One region of the Bacteroides faecis genome, then DNA from elsewhere that is predicted to be linked to it. Evidence: riboswitches for the same ligand, from Rfam matches in the RefSeq annotation. Region 1 holds a riboswitch; each other region holds the start of a gene.
The links. Region 1 has a riboswitch for cobalamin ahead of K6V30_RS20705 (TonB-dependent receptor plug domain-containing protein). Riboswitches for the same ligand answer to the same signal wherever they lie in the genome.

Region 1 (4,399 bases):
GGATATCAATCAAAACCAGAAAACTAATTTCGTACTGGCTAAAGACGGCAATGCCTATACACTCGAAGCAACCAGTGAAGGAAATTACCTCGTGAAGATCAATAAGGATTTTACCGTAGAAAAAACATTATTGGCTTTCCAGCCGGCAAAAAGTTCTTACTCTACACCTACCATCGGTATGGTAGCATCTGAAAGTGAAAACATAATCTACATTGTATCCAATGATGGTGCTATATACAAATATGTAATAGGTGAAAACAATTCATTGAGTCAACCCTTTATTGCAGTGGACAAATTAAAATCTTCCATTACTGCCACTCCACAACTTAATCAACAAACCGGAGAGTTATACGTAGTTTATAACCAGAAATCGAAGTATACGATTACCGTTTACAATAAAGACGGCTCCTTAAACTATTCCGTAGACTGTGGTAGCAGTTCTCCTTCTCACGTATTATTTAATAACTAAACTAGCATTCGGAAATGAAAAAACATTGGTACATCTTAGCAGTAATGACAACTGTTATATTCACTTCGTGCAACAAAGACGAGGAAATCACAGAAGAAACAAATGAACTCAAAGTATTGGAATACTGCCCGGCACCGGGACAATTCATTAACGAGGGTTTCAACTGCCAGACGATGGAAGAAGCAAATGCCTATGCAGAGCAACGCTTCAAGCAGAAAAACTATGTTTCTCTCGGATCTTTTGGCGGATATATCACCGTCAAAATGCCGAAAGAGATCAAGAACCGCAAAGGATATGACTTTGGTATCATTGGCAATCCTTTTGACGGAAGCTCGGAACCCGGCATCGTATGGGTATCGGAAGATGCTAACGGTAACGGAAAAGCAGACGATGTCTGGTACGAACTTAAAGGAAGCGACAATCCGACACGGGATTACTCCGTTACCTATTTCAGACCTGACGAAATAGGAGACATTCCTTGGGAAGATAGCGAAGGAGAGAAAGGTGTCATCAAGTATCTCTCTCAATATCATGCTCAAATGTATTATCCCAACTGGATCGAAGAAGACTCTTATACACTGACCGGAAGCATGCTTGAACCACGTACCGTACTGGAAGGCGGTAAATGGAAGAACCAGTCTTTCGGCAAAGGATATGCCGACAACTGGGGAAGCGATATGGCAAAAGACGACAACGGCAATTACCGCTATAACCAGTTTGATCTGGACGATGCAATCGATTCAAACGGCAACTCCGTGAAGCTGGATCGTATCCACTTCGTGAAAGTGCAAAGTGCCATCTTGAAGAATGTAGAGTCAATCGGTGAAGTCTCTACCGAAGTATTGGGCTTCAAGGCATTCTAGAAAACAATTAGAGATCATGGATTTACTATCGCTCCTTTCTTGCAAAAGACAAATAAACTCTCTATCTTTGTCGCGCATTGGTTTGCAACTCTCATGCACGAGGGGAGCGATTAAAAGGGAATCAGGTGCAAGTCCTGAACAGTCCCGCTGCTGTAAGTTCGTATATTATGTTGTGAGCAACGACTTCTAGCCACTGGAAAGCAAAGTCCGGGAAGGCGCTCGCAATAAGAACAAGTCAGAAGACCTACCATGCAAACTCGTTTCACTGCTTTCGAGGAAAAAGCGTTGAGTCTAATGAGCCGGACATTTCGTCCATCATTTCATTCACCACTCTGATTCAGAGAAAGTGTGTACAAACTAATAAACTCTGCCAAGTTTATTATGATGTCCGGTCGAAGTGAGTTCGCCCGGACATTTTTAATTAAAACGAGGTGGACGACAAAGATAAAATGGAAGAGAGAACATTTTGTAAAACGATATATGCGGTACTCTGCTGCCTGCTCCTTTCTACATCACTTTTTGCGCAAAAGCAAAAGGTAGACACCACTCATATTTATTCGATCCCCGAAATAACGGTCTCCGACCCTTATCAGACCCGGGAAGTCCGCTCCACCACTCCCGAACAAATCTTCTCAAAAGAGGAACTCAAAAATCTGCATGTACTGCAAGTATCGGATGCAGTAAAGCATTTCGCCGGAGTCACCGTGAAAGATTATGGAGGTATCGGAGGGCTGAAAACCGTATCTATACGAAGCCTAGGAGCACAACACACCGCTGTAGCCTATGACGGTATTACTATCAGCGACTGCCAGACCGGACAAATAGACATCGGACGTTTCTCTTTAAATAACGTCGACCGCCTTTCACTCCACAACGGACAAGGAGATAATATTTTTCAACCTGCCCGTACCTTTGCCTCCGCCGGATTATTGAACATACAAACACCCACTCCGTATTTCTCTGCCCACAAGCAGACCAATATGGCAGCCGAATTCAAAACCGGTTCATGGAGCTTAGTAAACCCTTCTCTCTTACTGGAACGACAACTCACTAATACATGGAGCATGTCTGCCAATGGAGAATGGATGTCTTCAGACGGTCATTATCCATTTATCCTGCACTACGGAAACGGCGAAGACATGCAAACCAGCAAAGAGAAACGTCACAACACCGATGTACAAAATCTCCGTGCAGAAGTAGGCATCTACGGCAATTTCTCCGACAAAGAACAGTGGAAACTGAAAGCCTACTATTACCAGTCTTCACGAGGCTTGCCCAATGCGACAACCCTGTATTACGACTTTGCCCTGCAACATCTACGAGACAAAAATACATTTATCCAAAGCCAATACAAGAAAGAATTCAACAGGAAATGGGTATTTCAGACATCTGCCAAATGGAACTGGAGTTACCAGAACTACCAAGACCCGAATCCTACCGTAGCGGCAAAGGAAATCAATAACAGCTATTACCAGCAAGAGTACTACCTGTCTGCCTCCACTCTTTACCGGATGCTGGACAATCTCTCTTTCTCCTTGTCGACCGACGGAAGCATCAACACAATGAATGCCAATTTAAATAACTTTGTCTCCCCTACCCGGTACTCATGGCTGACTGCCTTTGCCGGAAAATACATGAATAACTGGGTGACATTATCTGCCTCTGCCCTGGCAACCGTCATCAATGAAAAAGCCAAAAGCGGAGGGAGTGCAGGCAATCACCGGAAACTGTCTCCCAATGTCAGCGCCTCGATCAAACCTTTTGAGAATGAAGAACTCAGGTTCCGCTTTTTCTACAAAGACATCTTCCGCCTGCCTAGTTTCAACGATTTATATTACAGCCAGACGGGAAATATCAACTTAAAACCGGAGAATGCCATTCAGTATAACATAGGCATCACCTATAGTAAAGAAATAAATGACTTTATACCTTATATTTCGGCTACTGTAGACGCTTATCATAATAAAGTGACCGACAAGATTATAGCTGTTCCAACCAAGAATTTATTCACCTGGAGCATGCTCAATCTCGGCAAGGTAGATATAAAAGGAATAGATGCAACAGCCAGTATCAACCTGCAACCTTGGCAGAAGCTCGGAATTAACCTCTCCGGCAACTACACCTACCAACGGGCACTGGATGTGACCAACTCTGATCTTAACACTCCTGAAGGAAGAGTTTACAAACATCAGATAGCCTATACCCCCAGAGTTTCCGCATCCGGACATGCCGGAATAGAAACTCCCTGGGTGAATCTGTCCTATTCCTTCCTGTTCTCGGGCAAACGGTACATGCTCGGACAGAATATCAGTGATAACCGTTTGGACAGCTATAGCGATCACAGCCTCTCTGCCGGCAGAGATTTTAAGATGCGGAATGTCACAGCATCATTAAACGTAGAAGTGCTGAACTTACTGAACAAGAATTACGAGATTGTAAAGAACTTCCCCATGCCGGGACGATCTTTCAGAGTCACGGTAGGAGTCAGATATTAATAATGGAGCCATTAAACTTTGTGTATGAAAGAAAGCATACTTTATAATATATATCAATCAGGGAAATATTTATCCCTTTTATTGTTCTTCCTCATCGCCTGTGATGACTTGGAGGACAAGCCCAGCCTGGTGCCCGGAGAAAGCGGAGACGTCTACGAAACCGGCACAGCGGAAATGTATATTCTAAGCGAAGGACTATTCAATCAGAACAACAGCTCACTGGCCCGCTATTCTTTCAATCAGCAGAAACGTACCAGCAATTATTTCAGTGCAAACAACCAACGGGGATTAGGGGATACCGCCAATGACATGGCTATCTATGGCAATAAAATATATATCGTAGTCAATGTATCAAGTACCGTAGAAGTAATAGACTTTACGACCGGAAAATCAATCCGTCAAATACAAATGCTGCGTGATAACGGCAGTTCTCGCCAGCCCCGTTCGATAGCTTTCGATAAAGACAAGGCATACGTATGCTCTTTTGACGGAACAGTAGCCAGAATTGATACTACTTCACTGGAAATAGAAGCCATTATTACAGCAGGAAGAAACCCGGACGATATCTGTGT
Region 2 (4,399 bases), 990 kb from region 1:
TATATTTGAAGTGAGACTTCTCCGTTGGAGTGCCACTTGAAATATCATATACATATATATCACTATTTACATAGGTGGACTGTCCTACCCAATATTCTTCCGTAGTAGGGTGAATACCCATAATACCATAAATCGTTATGCTGGATTTCAGGAAGTTTACGTCGAAGCTCTGTGTAGTATAGTTGTAGCGAGTGGCACTGGTTGCGTTGAATGCGTCTGTATCCACAAAGTATAAGTTGGGCTGGGTGAAACTTGCACAGAAGCCGACAGAAGGTGACCAACTTGCGATTGGAAGTTCGATCTCATCCGGCATATCCGTTTCGGAGAGTACATTGCCATCATGGTCAAGCGCTACCATTTTAGGAGAAGAGGTGAATGTCGGGCTGTAAAGGCTTCCTGTGTAAGTTGCGGCGAGCGGGCAATAGATATTTCCGTCTGCGCCTTTGGCGATACCCTTAATCTGATGTCCTTCGAATGGGATTGATTTGATAATCTGATCAGTGGCAGGATCGATGATAATTACTTTCTGTCCGCATCCCGCATACACCTTGCCGCGAGAATAAACCATGCGGCCTTTAGTAGCACCTGCTACAGTAAATGCACCGAAGCTTCCGTCGACTGTTGGTTCTACTTTTACAGCTCCATCGCTCAAAGTCAGTGCGGCGATACCTGAAGTGGCTTCCATACCCGATTCTGAATATTGAACGTATGCACGTGTCGGGCTGACTACTACTAAGTGTTGAGGCCACGTAGATTTACCTTCCGGAGTCATGATTACCAAAGGATCAGCGTATTCCATTTTAAACGTATGGGCATCACATACCACGAAACGTCCGGCTCCTCCCTGACCGCTGCCATTTTGAGTAATTATATAAATCTTATCGTTTGCCATATACATGTCCTGAACTACATTTCCTATTTCCATACCATTATTGGCATTTTCGAAAACGTTGCTGTATTCAACTCCGTTTTTATCATAAAAATAGATCGTTCCATTGGCACTACTCATATTGCCTTCACAGACTACGAAAGTACCTTTTGTATCAGTAAAGTCAATAGAAGCACATACTTCGATGGAAGCAAACATCGTATTCCCATTCTCGTGGATACCTACCAGAGTTACAATACCTCCATTGTAGGATTGGTCGGTATAAGCAGGAGCTTTTACTGTTAGTGTTTTTGCATTTTTGTTGAGAGTGAATGTCCACCCTTCTGGTTTCTTCAAGAAATCTACGCTGATTATTTTGTCCATATTCAGTGAAAGAGTTTTCTTTTCGTTGAAGTTGAAAACGTAGTAAGGACGTCCGTCGGTCGGTTTCACGAAAGAGAAACTGTTTACTCCTTTGGTGGTAGGTATGCTGAAACTGGTTCCATTTGTCAGAGTAAAGACAACTTCCATTTCTGAAGGGATCACTGACTGAAAGAAGGACTCGTTGGCCTTTACGTCTTTTCCAGTCGTATCTTTGAGCCGTTCTCCATCTACTGTCCAGTATCCGTCAGTATCAACACTTAGTTGTGGTGCTGCTCCGGTTACGCGGAGTTTTTGTCCGTCTACAAGCAGAAATTGGGTTTCTCCGTTTGCGGTGATTGTCCAGTAATAGATTCCATCTTCTGCCTTCACTCCGATTACAGGGGCATCTGCTCCCTTTTCTCCGTGTTTGACGATAATCGTTTTATTGTCGCTGAAAGTAATCTTTATACCTTCGTCCGTTTCTTCATAGTTGGTGATAAACTTGGCATTCTCGTAAGCCGAAACGATTGTCTGAAGATTGCTGAGGTTTTCTTTTAACTGAGAGAGTTCGGTTTTTATCCCCTTCACTTCATCCCATAACTCATCGTCGTTGTAACATCCTGCAATTAGAATACTAAAAAGGGCGAAGGTCATCAGTCTGACTGCCCAGAAACGCATTTGCTTTCTCATAAATGTAAATTATTTGATATTAAACAAAAAATCCCCGTTTGTTTAGATAGCTATAATCTACACAAACGGGGACACTAATATCTATATCAAATAAAATATAAATGCTTATTTTCTATTTGACCGTAACCCGAAATCCCGCAGGTGTAAATCAGAGCATCAAGGCAGGTCTTCTGACTCATCTCTTCTGACAACACCTTCCCAGGTTTGTGAACCCAGTGGTTTCAAGTTGCAGTTTTGCTCTGACAGGCAGAGCCAAGATTTACAGCAGCAGGTTCTGTTGCCGGTTTGCACGGCATTCCCTTTTCATTCCTTAACAGTATGTCCACTGTTTTCGGAAACCTTAACGCTACAAAGGTATAAAGTTTTGTTAATATCTTGTTTGTTTTATCAAAAGAATTTTTGTTTGTTCTGATATTGAATCGTTTACAGGTCTTTTTGTATATCTCCGAATATTCCGCTTACTAACAGTAAGTATTCCGGCATCCTGTCTTTATCTCCCCATTTTAATTCAATATGTAGTAGTTCGGATGCTGTTTTACCTATATCGAACCCACAGGCTTCCAGTGACGGACGTACCCGTTCGGGATATAGGCAAGGTTTTCCTTCTGTGCGTGTACATGTGGGGCAGAGCAGGCAAGAGACGGGAAAGAATGCACGTCCTTTATACGTTTTTTCCATTTCCAGCAGTAATTCATCTGTCCGTTTCCGTTCAGTCTCCATCATTTCTTTACCGAAAGAGATAACATCTGTAATTCTTTCCGGATGTAGAGGAGTTATTTTCGTCCCGATAATCAAAGCTGTTTGGCATTGGGAAAGGTAATGATCTACATTGAATGAGAATGGAGGACATGCCCAATAAGTGTTATAGCGGGTGCATTGCCGGCAGAATCCGATAAATTTTTCGGCATCCCGATAGTTTGCCATGTATTCGGCAACGGGAATGGTAGCGGTAAAGTCTTCAGCAATATAGTCTTCTCTTGTTTTCATATCACAAAGATATAGTTTATTTTTGTACTGCGGTTATTAATCATTCAGAGGAAAATCAGATGGAAAAAGGATACATTCATATTTATACGGGTGATGGAAAAGGAAAGACGACGGCAGCATTCGGCCTGGCAGTCCGTGCCCTTTGTGCAGGTAAAAGCGTATTCATCGGGCAGTTTGTCAAAAGCATGAAATACAATGAAACCCGTATGGTTGAAAAGTTCGACCGGATTTCGATAGAACAGTTCGGCAACGGATGTATGCTGACCCGTGAAGCTACGGAAGCAGATATCCGTGCGGCACACGAAGGGTTGACAAAATGCAGGGATGTTCTGCTTTCCGGAGAATATGCAGTCGTTATATTGGATGAATTGACCATTGCCCTCTTTTTAGGTTTATTGGAACTGGATGATGCGTTACAACTGTTGCGTAGCAAGCGTCCGGAAACGGAGGTCGTTATTACCGGACGCTATGCACCGCAGGAGTTGATTGATATAGCCGATCTTGTCACCGAAATGCGGGAAGTAAAGCATTATTATAAACAAGGCGTATTGTCGCGTGACGGAATAGATCGTTAGCAAAGCTATCCCAACGATAGAATCAATAATTGTGCCGTCAGCACCCGCAGAAACATGGTAAGCGGATAGACTGTAGCATAACCTACGGCTGGTGCATCGCAGGAAGTGAGGTCATTGGAGTATGCCAGTGCCGGCGGGTTAGTGGTAGAGCCTGCCAGAACACCGATTAACGTGAAGTAATTCAGCTTGCAGTAATAACGTCCTACCAATCCCGTAATCAGAAGAGGCAGAATGGTGATGATAACTCCGTAACCCACCCATATATATCCTCCGCCATGAATGATGGTATCTACGAATCCTTCTCCTGCTCCCAGACCTACACAAGCGAGGAAGATGGAAATACCGATTTCACGGAGCATCAGGTTGGCGCTTATGGTAGTGTAAGTAATCAACTTATATTTCGGTCCGAAACGGCTGATCAGAATAGAGACGATGAGCGGACCACCTGCCAGTCCCAGTTTCACCGGTTGGGGAATACCCGGGAAGGCAAAAGGAATACTACCCAGAATACAACCCAATGCGATACCTATAAAAATAGGAATCAGATTAGGGTGATTCAGGCGCTTCATTGAGTTACCCAGTACTTTCTCGGCATGAGCAACGGCAAGCTCGGTACCAACGATGGTGACACGGTCGCCCATTTGCAACTGCAGCTGCGGGCCGGCAACCAAGTCCACTCCCGAACGGTTGATGCGGGTAATGCTTGCTCCGAAGTTATTTCGTATTTTCAGTTGTGAGAGAGTCTTGCCGTTGAGTTCCGGTTTGGTTATCAGGATGCGGCGTGAGATGAGCTGTTTGTTCAGCTGTTCCCATTCCATTTTTATTTCCTTGCCGAAGAAGATGGTGATTGCTTCCACATCAATCGGTGTAGAGATGACTAGGATAATGTCTCCTACATGTATGACCGTTTCAGAGT
Region 3 (4,399 bases), 710 kb from region 1:
TGCAATCCGTTCTAAATATTATGCAATCGGTTCTAATGTTATTAATGTCTGCTCACCGGTGATGTTATCACCTTCCTGAACCAGAATTTCTTTGATGCGGCAGTCTGAAGATACTTTATAGTTACTTTGCATCTTCATGGCCTCAATCACGATGGCGGTGTCTCCGGCTTTCATTTCCTGACCGACCGTTACGGGTATTTTCACCACCTTGCCCGGCATCGGAGAGGTGATGCAGTCGTTTTGTTCCTCTTCGCCTTTCTTGCGCATGCGCAGGTATTTCGCCTGGCTGTCCACTATCTCTACATTGAAACTGCTATAGTGGGTATTTACCTTGTAGTTTTTACCATTCTCGCGGCGAATCAGTTGCGCGTTCGAACTGCGGCCATCCATCAGAATGTTGCAAGTACCGTTTTCGGCCATTACGACATCTGCTTCAAATGTCTTTCCGTCGATGGTAAGCACCACTTTATTATCTTCCTTGCTGACCAGTTCCACTTCGGCCACACGGTTTCCTATATGAATTTCCATAATTGAATATTCTTTGTTAACGTTAGATTCTCAACACACCTTTGTGCAATCCGAACTCTTTCCACTTGCTGATGGGGCGGTTGTCGGTTGCCATGCCGCTGTTATTCTCTTCAAGATTCATCAGATAGTCCATATATGCGGCAATCAGAGCTACGTTTTCGGAGCGTTCGCTGGTGCGCATGATGCACTGTTGCAGGTATTCGCCGTTCTTGGCGATGAATCCGGTATCGTAATGACCTTCTACAAAGTCGGGAGTATCCATGATGGCACGCAGGTAGCTGATGTTGTTTTTCACTCCGGTGAGTTTATATTCGTGGAGCACGCGGCGCATCCGTTCGATGGCATATTCGCGGCTGGTGGCCCATACTATCAGTTTGCCGATCATCGGGTCGTAGTAAATAGGTATCTCATAACCCTCGTATACATAGCTGTCGATGCGTACACCGATACCGTTCGGTTCTGTAATCTGCTTGATGATTCCCGGGCTTGGCATGAAGTTCATTTCTGTATCTTCGGCACAAATACGACATTCGATAGCGTGTCCGCGTTGCTGAATATCTTTCTGCTTCAACTGCAGTACTTGTCCGTCGGCTACCTTGATCTGCTCTTTTACTAAGTCGACGCCCACTACCTGTTCTGTTATCGGATGTTCCACCTGCAGGCGGGTATTCATTTCAAGGAAGTAGTAGTTACGGTGTTTGTCTACCAGGAACTCGATTGTTCCCGCACCGATATAGTTGACAGCTTTTGCCGCAGCTACCGCTTTCTCTCCCATATCTTTGCGCAATTCCGGAGTGACAAAAACCGAAGGAGTTTCTTCTACAATCTTCTGATTGCGGCGTTGAACGGAACATTCACGTTCGCAAAGGTGAATGACATTTCCGTGTTTGTCACCCAATACCTGAAACTCGATATGGTGAGGCTCTTCGACGAATTTCTCCAGATAAACCGTGTCGTCACCGAAAGAAGACAAGGATTCGCTCTTGGCAGTCGTATATGCTTCTTCTACTTCTTCGGCACTGTGGATGAGGCGCATACCTTTTCCACCGCCACCCATAGAAGCTTTCAGCATCACCGGATAGCCGATCTTGTTGCAAAGTTCTACAGCTTCTTCTACGCTCTTCAGATTCTCTTGTGTACCGGGAACTACAGGGACTCCTGCTTCTATCATTTTTATGCGGGCGGAAATTTTATCTCCCATCGCTTCCATTGTTTCCGGATTGGGGCCGATAAAGATGATGCCTTCTTCCTGGCATCGACGGGCGAAAGTGGCGTTTTCGGAAAGGAAGCCGTAACCCGGATGGATAGCGTCGGCGTGACTCGCTTTGGCCACTTCGATGATTTTGTCTATATTCAGATAACTCTCTTTGGATGCTGCCGGTCCTACACAATATGCTTCGTCTGCGTAGAGCACGTGCTTCGCGGTCCGGTCTGCTTCGGAGAAGATAGCAATGCTCGTTATCTCCATTTCCCTGCAGGAACGCATCACCCTTACGGCGATTTCACCGCGATTGGCTACTAAGATTTTTTTTATCATACTTCTTTCATTTAAGTACATACTTATTTAATGTCTTCCCATCTGACGGACATACTCCACCTGATGAAAACACAGTATTTTCTTGATTTGGGGCTTAACAAATGATGTTCTTTACTCCTAATCCACGAGGTGCAAGAACGCTTTTACGCGAAGTGGCAGGTCTTCTGACTGACTCTTGTCTTATTTGCCTTCCCGAATTAACATCAGTGGCGTAAAATTAGTTCACTTATAAGACATTTAATAGAACTTCACAGCAGCGGGACTGTCCGGGATTTACACCCGATTCCCTTTTAATCATCGTCCGTTGGATACGGATTCCGAACCATTTCGGGGGGCAAAGATAAATAAATATTGAATAGAATATCTTTTTTTTGCACGAAAGTTTCATTTTTGTGCAATGATTTCCTTCGGTGTACATAGGCTATCCGGTTGGATAGGGAGAGCTGACCGGTAAATACAAACAGACTTAACCGGGCTCTTTGAACTCCTTTTTTAGTTTTCCAATAGAACTAAATCTCTGTGTATTAATGTTTATCTCCTAAACCTTCCTTCTTTTATGTTGTTGAGACTTCCAATCATTAATTTAAAAAAGGAGAATCAATCATGAAAGAAAAGAAAATAGCCCGTGAGGCAAGAAACAAGGAGAAACTAGCCGGTGACGACTGGGTAATGGCAGAATTTTATGCAACGTGGTGCCCTCATTGCAAACGCATGGAACCTTTGGTAAAGGAGTTCAAAAGAGAAATGGAAGGTATAGTTGAAGTGGTGCAGGTCGACGTAGATGAAGAAAGCGAACTGGCTAATTTCTATACGATAGAATCTACTCCTACATTTATCCTTCTCAGAAAAGGGGAACAGTTGTGGAGGCAATCCGGCGAACTGTCTTTGGAAAGACTGGGAAGAGCCGTGAGGGAGTTTAAATCTTGAAAAAGTATTAATAAGAGGGAGTATTTCCCTCTGAAAGTTTTAAATCATGTTATGAAACATGCTTTTTTATTTGGATAATTTGCGGATATGCTAAAAGTCCGTATCTTTGCACTGTGTTTTTCATAGTATTAGATTTAAGGTTAACAAAAGGTTGGAGCAAGGCGTTGCTCCTTTTTTTATGCTTATACGTTTGCAGGGCTTTGGCACTCTTTTGTTAAGTAAGTCCGAAAATCCGGGTAATCATTGATTTCCGGTCAGCCTCAATTCATATAGACAGGCTTGTACTTCCTCAGGGCTACCGGTATGCTTTCCGGCATCATCCGAGAGTTTGATACACTCTCTCCATTCTTGGTTGACATTCATCTTGCATTGTGTCAGTTTCATGACGATATTGGAAGGAGTGAATCCGGTATCATTGGTGAGATTGGTGCCGATTCCGAAAGAACAACGGATCTTGCCTTTGCAGTAATCTTGTATGTCGAGCGCTTTAGTGAAGTCGAGCGCATTGCTGAAGACTATTGTCTTGGTGGTTGAATCAATGCCCAACTCTTTGTAACGGGCTACCAGCTTATCGGTAAAATCAAATTCATTTCCCGAATCGCACCGGACACCATCAAAAAGTTTAGCCTGCTTACGACTGAGGTTACTAAGAAATATACCGGAAGTGTATGTATCCGAAAGCGCAATGCCTAAATCGCCGTCATAGACATTTACCCAGTTTTCGAGTGCCATATAGTTGGCATGTTTGTATCCGAATTGAGCCCCGTGAAACATGAACCATTCATGCGGATGTGTTCCCATCATTTTCATGCCGTACTTCATCGCGAAATAACAGTTGGAAGTTCCCGTACAATACCGGGCCGTTTCATTCAGCCTTTTGATGACTGTTTCCTGTACGTCGATGGAAAACCGTCTGCGTGTGCCGAATTCCGAGAAACGTAGTTGGTGCTGATTGGATAATTCAACCTTTTCTGATAGCTTGCAGAGTATCTCGCCCATATCGGCTACATTACCGGTGAACCGATTCTTAATCTCGGATACAATGGCGAGCAGAGGGACTTCGTATAGCGTGACTTTATACAGGAAATCACTCACTTCAATGTGTAGATGACCGGCTTCGTCCAGATGGATAGCGATCTTCTCCGGGTCGAAGCGGAAAGATGAAAGCCATTCCCAATAAACTCGTGGAAGAAACCGGCAGTTGCGTGTCATATAGTTCAGCTCATCTTCCGTAAGCCTCAACCGGCTCAGTTTATGAAATTCGCCTTTGAGGGTTTCCAGGAACTCTTCCGTATATTCGGTTTCATTTCTATCATTGAAACTGAAAGTACCCATTGCATAGGGAAACAATTTAATATAAGCATACGAGGTGGTAAACTTATAGAGGTCTGTATCTAGTAATGTTTT
Region 4 (4,399 bases), 120 kb from region 1:
GTTCAACTCACCATCCTTATTATTCACCTGTCCACGAAGAGCATTGACAGAAGCGTTCAGATCGTCAATTTCGCCTTGGTTGTAAACTCTCACTTCAGTGAAGTAACGGTTTCCTGAACTGGTCTTAAAGTGATAAGTCAGTCCGGCAGTCAATTCAAATGCCGCATTGTTGGCATTGAAACGGCTTTTTGCCTGATTGAAGTCACCTTGCATATCATATACAATGGCTGGTTTCACTCCTAAAGTCCAGGCTTTGCTTTCACCAAGGTTAAAGTTCAGATTCAATCCGAAGCGGGTAGACCATGAATTCTGATCGCCATCGCCATTCACATAATAGTGCAGCCAACCCGCACCGGCTACTGCCTCAACCTCAAACAAACGAGGAACACCCTTGTAACCTGCAAACAGGTTCATCAGGTTTACTTTACCCAACAGGCTAACGTCAGATGCGTCAAAAGCTGTTTTGCTTTGGGTAGTATTGATATATCCCATGCCTTGCAATCCTAAACCAAATATAGGAGTTAATTGTTTGGAGACTCCGATTCCGAAACCGGGACGTGCATTCTTAAAGAAAGCGCTGTGAGTAAGAGGAGTAATCACACCGGCGTTTACTTCTACAGACCAATTATCTGCAAACTTTGTACCTTCCACAACAGTCTGGGCATTCGCTGTAAAAGCGCCCAATACCATAGCTAATAAAATAATAGATTTTCTCATAATCATTCTTTTTTAAATTGTAATGTTTCATTTGCTAAATTATTAGAAATGTTTTATTTGCTCATGTCTAACTTTTTAGTTCATAATTAAAGCTCGTTATTTAGATTAAACAACATTCCATATCAAATATTAGTTCGCAGGTCTCTAGCTGAATTAACATCTATTTACTCAATCCATCCAGGAGAAACGATACATGTATGTTCCGGCATTCCCTGTTAGAGAACAAATATGAAAGAACGACTATTATGCAAAAACTGGATACGAAATATACAGAGGGATCAGAAGGAAGATCGAAAAAACGGCTGGATTTCCAATCTAAAAATATCCAATGAACAGGAATATCGATTATTATATTGCGATATGATACAATTCTGTAGCTGTTACATCCCCAATAACACCAATTGTAAGAAAACCAGTCCAAGTTAACACAATATATAGTGATGGAAAATGAAAACAACCAGCGTAAAAAGCCGGTTGAAAAAGAGATTTCCCCCTTCCTTGCAAAGAAAACAAACCTTCCTCACCGACCAATGACCCGTTCCTTTAAAACCAACGGACCGTTTCATTTAAAGGAACAACCTGTTTCATGCATTGTTATGATGCATATAACAGTTATATTGATGCAATAAAGCCTTCAGAAAGTGTATATTATTTCATCTTTATATGCATAATTCTCTCTATCTAAAGAAAATCATACCGAAAACATTCATTCTCAATATTAAAAACAGAACATTGATAAAAGACACAAATCGATGAGATTAACACTTTATTTTCACTTTGCGACAGTATCCGGGTTTGTGTATCCTGTTTCAAAAAAGATTTTTTTCTTTTTATTATGCACAGTGAAATCAGCATAACGGCTTTCAGATATATGCTAATAATAGCCGAATAATTTTATCCCCTTTTCAGTTGGATTATTGATTTAATTTCTAACTTTGCCGACAACATCGGTTTCCGAATCATCATCAACATGAAACGGAATTAAAAGGGAATCCCGTGAAAATCAGGAACTATCCCCGTAGCTGTAAGTTTTATCCCTCCATCAGAATGAGAGAAATGTTGTGGCATTCATCCGCCACTGGTTTTGCTGAACAAACCGGGAAGGCGTCACAACAGAAACAAGTCAGAAGACCTGCCGATATGATAACCGTTATTCCAGGCTTTCGGGTGAAAGGCAATAGAACGAATCCTACACAGATCCATTTTATTACAAGCTCCGGAAATTGTCGTGCACGAATAACTATGTAAGCACAAATTATATTTGTTAATTCTTAAAATATAGGTATAATCAGTTCGGAGATATTTATTATCAAAAGGGACGGGAAGAAAGAACTTTTTTCCCTCGACAAAATTAAGAATGCAATATCCAAGGCATTCTTGTCAGTAGGAAGTTTTGCAACACAGGATGTTATCACCAACGTGTTGAGTCGTGTCAGTATCAGTGACGGGACAAATGTAGAAGAAATCCAAAACCAGGTGGAGGTCGCCCTGATGGCAGAGCATTATTACAGCGTTGCCAAGGCATATATGCTGTATCGCCAGAAACATCTGGAAGACCGGGAAGTAAGGGACAAGCTCAAATTTCTTCTCGATTATTGCGACGCTTCCAATCCGGCTACCGGCAGCAAATACGATTCCAACGCCAATATGGAGAACAAGAATATCGCCACACTGATAGGCGAACTCCCCAAATCGAATTTTATCCGCCTCAACCGCCGCCTGTTGATAGACCGCCTGAAAGATATGTACGGCAAAGAAATATCCGACCGTTATCTGGACCTGCTGAATCATCACTTCATCTACAAGAATGATGAAACCAATCTTGCCAACTACTGTGCAAGTATTACGATGTATCCCTGGTTGATAGCAGGCACAACAGCCGTAGGAGGCAATTCCACTGCCCCCACCAATCTGAAATCTTTCTGTGGCGGATTCGTCAATATGGTATTCATCGTATCGAGTATGTTGAGCGGGGCATGCGCTACGCCCGAGTTTCTGATGTATATGAACTATTTCATAGGACTGGAATACGGACAGGATTATTATAAGAACCCCGATAAACTCGCAGACCTATCCCTGAAACAAAGATCGATTGACAAAGTTATAACGGACTGTTTCGAACAAATAGTTTATTCCATCAATCAGCCTACAGGAGCACGCAACTTCCAGGCTATCTTCTGGAATGTAGCTTATTATGACAAGTATTATTTCAACAGCCTTTTCGAGCACTTCGTTTTCCCGGATGGAAGCAAGCCCGACTGGGATTCACTCAGCTGGTTGCAGAAGCGTTTTATGAAATGGTTTAATAAAGAACGCACCCGCACCGTACTGACATTCCCTGTCGAGACAATGGCACTCTTGACAAAAGACGGTGACGTGCTGGATAAAGAATACGGTGACTTCACTGCCGAGATGTATGCAGAGGGGCATTCCTTCTTTACTTATATGAGCGACAATGCCGATTCTTTGAGCAGTTGCTGCCGCTTGCGTAATGAGATACAAGACAACGGTTTCAGTTATACGCTGGGAGCCGGAGGAGTTTCTACCGGTTCTAAAAGTGTGCTCACCATCAATCTGAACCGCTGTATCCAGCACGCTGTAAAATCCGGCATGCTTTATCCTTTCTTTCTGGAAGAAGTAGTCGATCTGGTTCATAAAGTACAACTGGCCTATAATGAGAATCTGAAGCAACTGCAGGCAAAAGGAATGTTGCCGCTATTTGATGCCGGTTACATCAATATGAGTCGTCAGTATCTTACTATCGGTGTAAACGGACTGGTGGAAGCCGCACAGTTCATGGGAATCGACATTAATGATAATCCTAAATATGAAGCTTTTGTACAGGAAATTCTCGGCATGATTGAAAAATATAACAAGAAATACCGTACAAAAGACATTCTGTTCAACTGTGAAATGATTCCTGCCGAAAATGTCGGAGTGAAGCATGCGAAATGGGACAAGGAAGCAGGATTCCAGACTTACCGCGAATGCTATAACAGTTACTTCTATATCGTAGAAGATCAATCGCTGAACATCGTCGATAAATTCCGTCTGCATGGCCATCGCTATATCGAACATCTGACAGGCGGTTCTGCTCTGCACATGAACCTGGAAGAACATCTCAGCAAAGAACAATACCGGCAATTACTCCGTGTGGCTGCTACCGAAGGCTGCAATTACTTTACATTCAACATTCCGAACACCGTATGTAATAAATGTCATCACATCGACAAACGGTATCTGCACGAGTGTCCCGAATGTCATAGCGAGGATGTGGACTATCTGACCCGCGTTATCGGCTACATGAAACGTATCAGCAATTTCTCCCAGGCACGTCAAAAGGAGGCAGACCTCAGATATTATGCTTCGGTACGCTGATTACGATATTGTATTTCAAGAAATACCGGACGAAGTAACGCTGGCTATCAATCTCTCCAACTGCCCCAATCACTGCAAAGGCTGCCATAGTCCTTACCTGATGGAGAACGTTGGAGAGCCCTTGAATGAAAACAGCCTTTCCGTACTGCTCGACAAGTACGGAAAGGCTGTCACGTGCGTCTGCTTTATGGGTGGCGATGCTTCACCAGCGGAAGTAGAACGGCTGGCTGAATATCTAAGCAGGCAGACTATCGCTCCGGTAAAAGTCGGCTGGTATTCCGGGAAATCGAAATTACCGGATCAT

Region 2: another riboswitch for cobalamin. It lies ahead of K6V30_RS24990 (DUF5074 domain-containing protein); the one in region 1 lies ahead of K6V30_RS20705 (TonB-dependent receptor plug domain-containing protein).
Region 3: another riboswitch for cobalamin. It lies ahead of accC (acetyl-CoA carboxylase biotin carboxylase subunit); the one in region 1 lies ahead of K6V30_RS20705 (TonB-dependent receptor plug domain-containing protein).
Region 4: another riboswitch for cobalamin. It lies ahead of nrdD (anaerobic ribonucleoside-triphosphate reductase); the one in region 1 lies ahead of K6V30_RS20705 (TonB-dependent receptor plug domain-containing protein).

Annotation. Positions count from the first base shown of each region.
Region 1 covers NZ_CP081916.1:5,246,802-5,251,200, forward strand. Annotated here, with positions in the region: gene K6V30_RS20695 (DUF5074 domain-containing protein) at 1-469, shown strand, start outside; gene K6V30_RS20700 (hypothetical protein) at 484-1,332, shown strand; cobalamin riboswitch at 1,393-1,598, shown strand; gene K6V30_RS20705 (TonB-dependent receptor plug domain-containing protein) at 1,782-3,827, shown strand; gene K6V30_RS20710 (YncE family protein) at 3,852-4,399, shown strand, end outside.
Region 2 covers NZ_CP081916.1:6,238,400-6,242,798, reverse strand. Annotated here, with positions in the region: gene K6V30_RS24990 (DUF5074 domain-containing protein) at 1-1,921, opposite strand, end outside; cobalamin riboswitch at 2,065-2,279, opposite strand; gene K6V30_RS24985 (DUF2284 domain-containing protein) at 2,345-2,908, opposite strand; gene cobO (cob(I)yrinic acid a,c-diamide adenosyltransferase) at 2,944-3,483, shown strand; gene K6V30_RS24975 (putative transporter) at 3,489-4,399, opposite strand, start outside.
Region 3 covers NZ_CP081916.1:5,961,395-5,965,793, reverse strand. Annotated here, with positions in the region: gene K6V30_RS23880 (acyl-CoA carboxylase biotin carboxyl carrier protein subunit) at 19-528, opposite strand; gene accC (acetyl-CoA carboxylase biotin carboxylase subunit) at 551-2,065, opposite strand; cobalamin riboswitch at 2,203-2,407, opposite strand; gene K6V30_RS23870 (thioredoxin family protein) at 2,669-2,992, shown strand; gene pncB (nicotinate phosphoribosyltransferase) at 3,233-4,399, opposite strand, start outside.
Region 4 covers NZ_CP081916.1:5,127,385-5,131,783, forward strand. Annotated here, with positions in the region: gene K6V30_RS20220 (OmpA family protein) at 1-723, opposite strand, end outside; gene K6V30_RS20225 (hypothetical protein) at 1,155-1,346, shown strand; cobalamin riboswitch at 1,649-1,871, shown strand; gene nrdD (anaerobic ribonucleoside-triphosphate reductase) at 2,002-4,095, shown strand; gene nrdG (anaerobic ribonucleoside-triphosphate reductase activating protein) at 4,079-4,399, shown strand, end outside.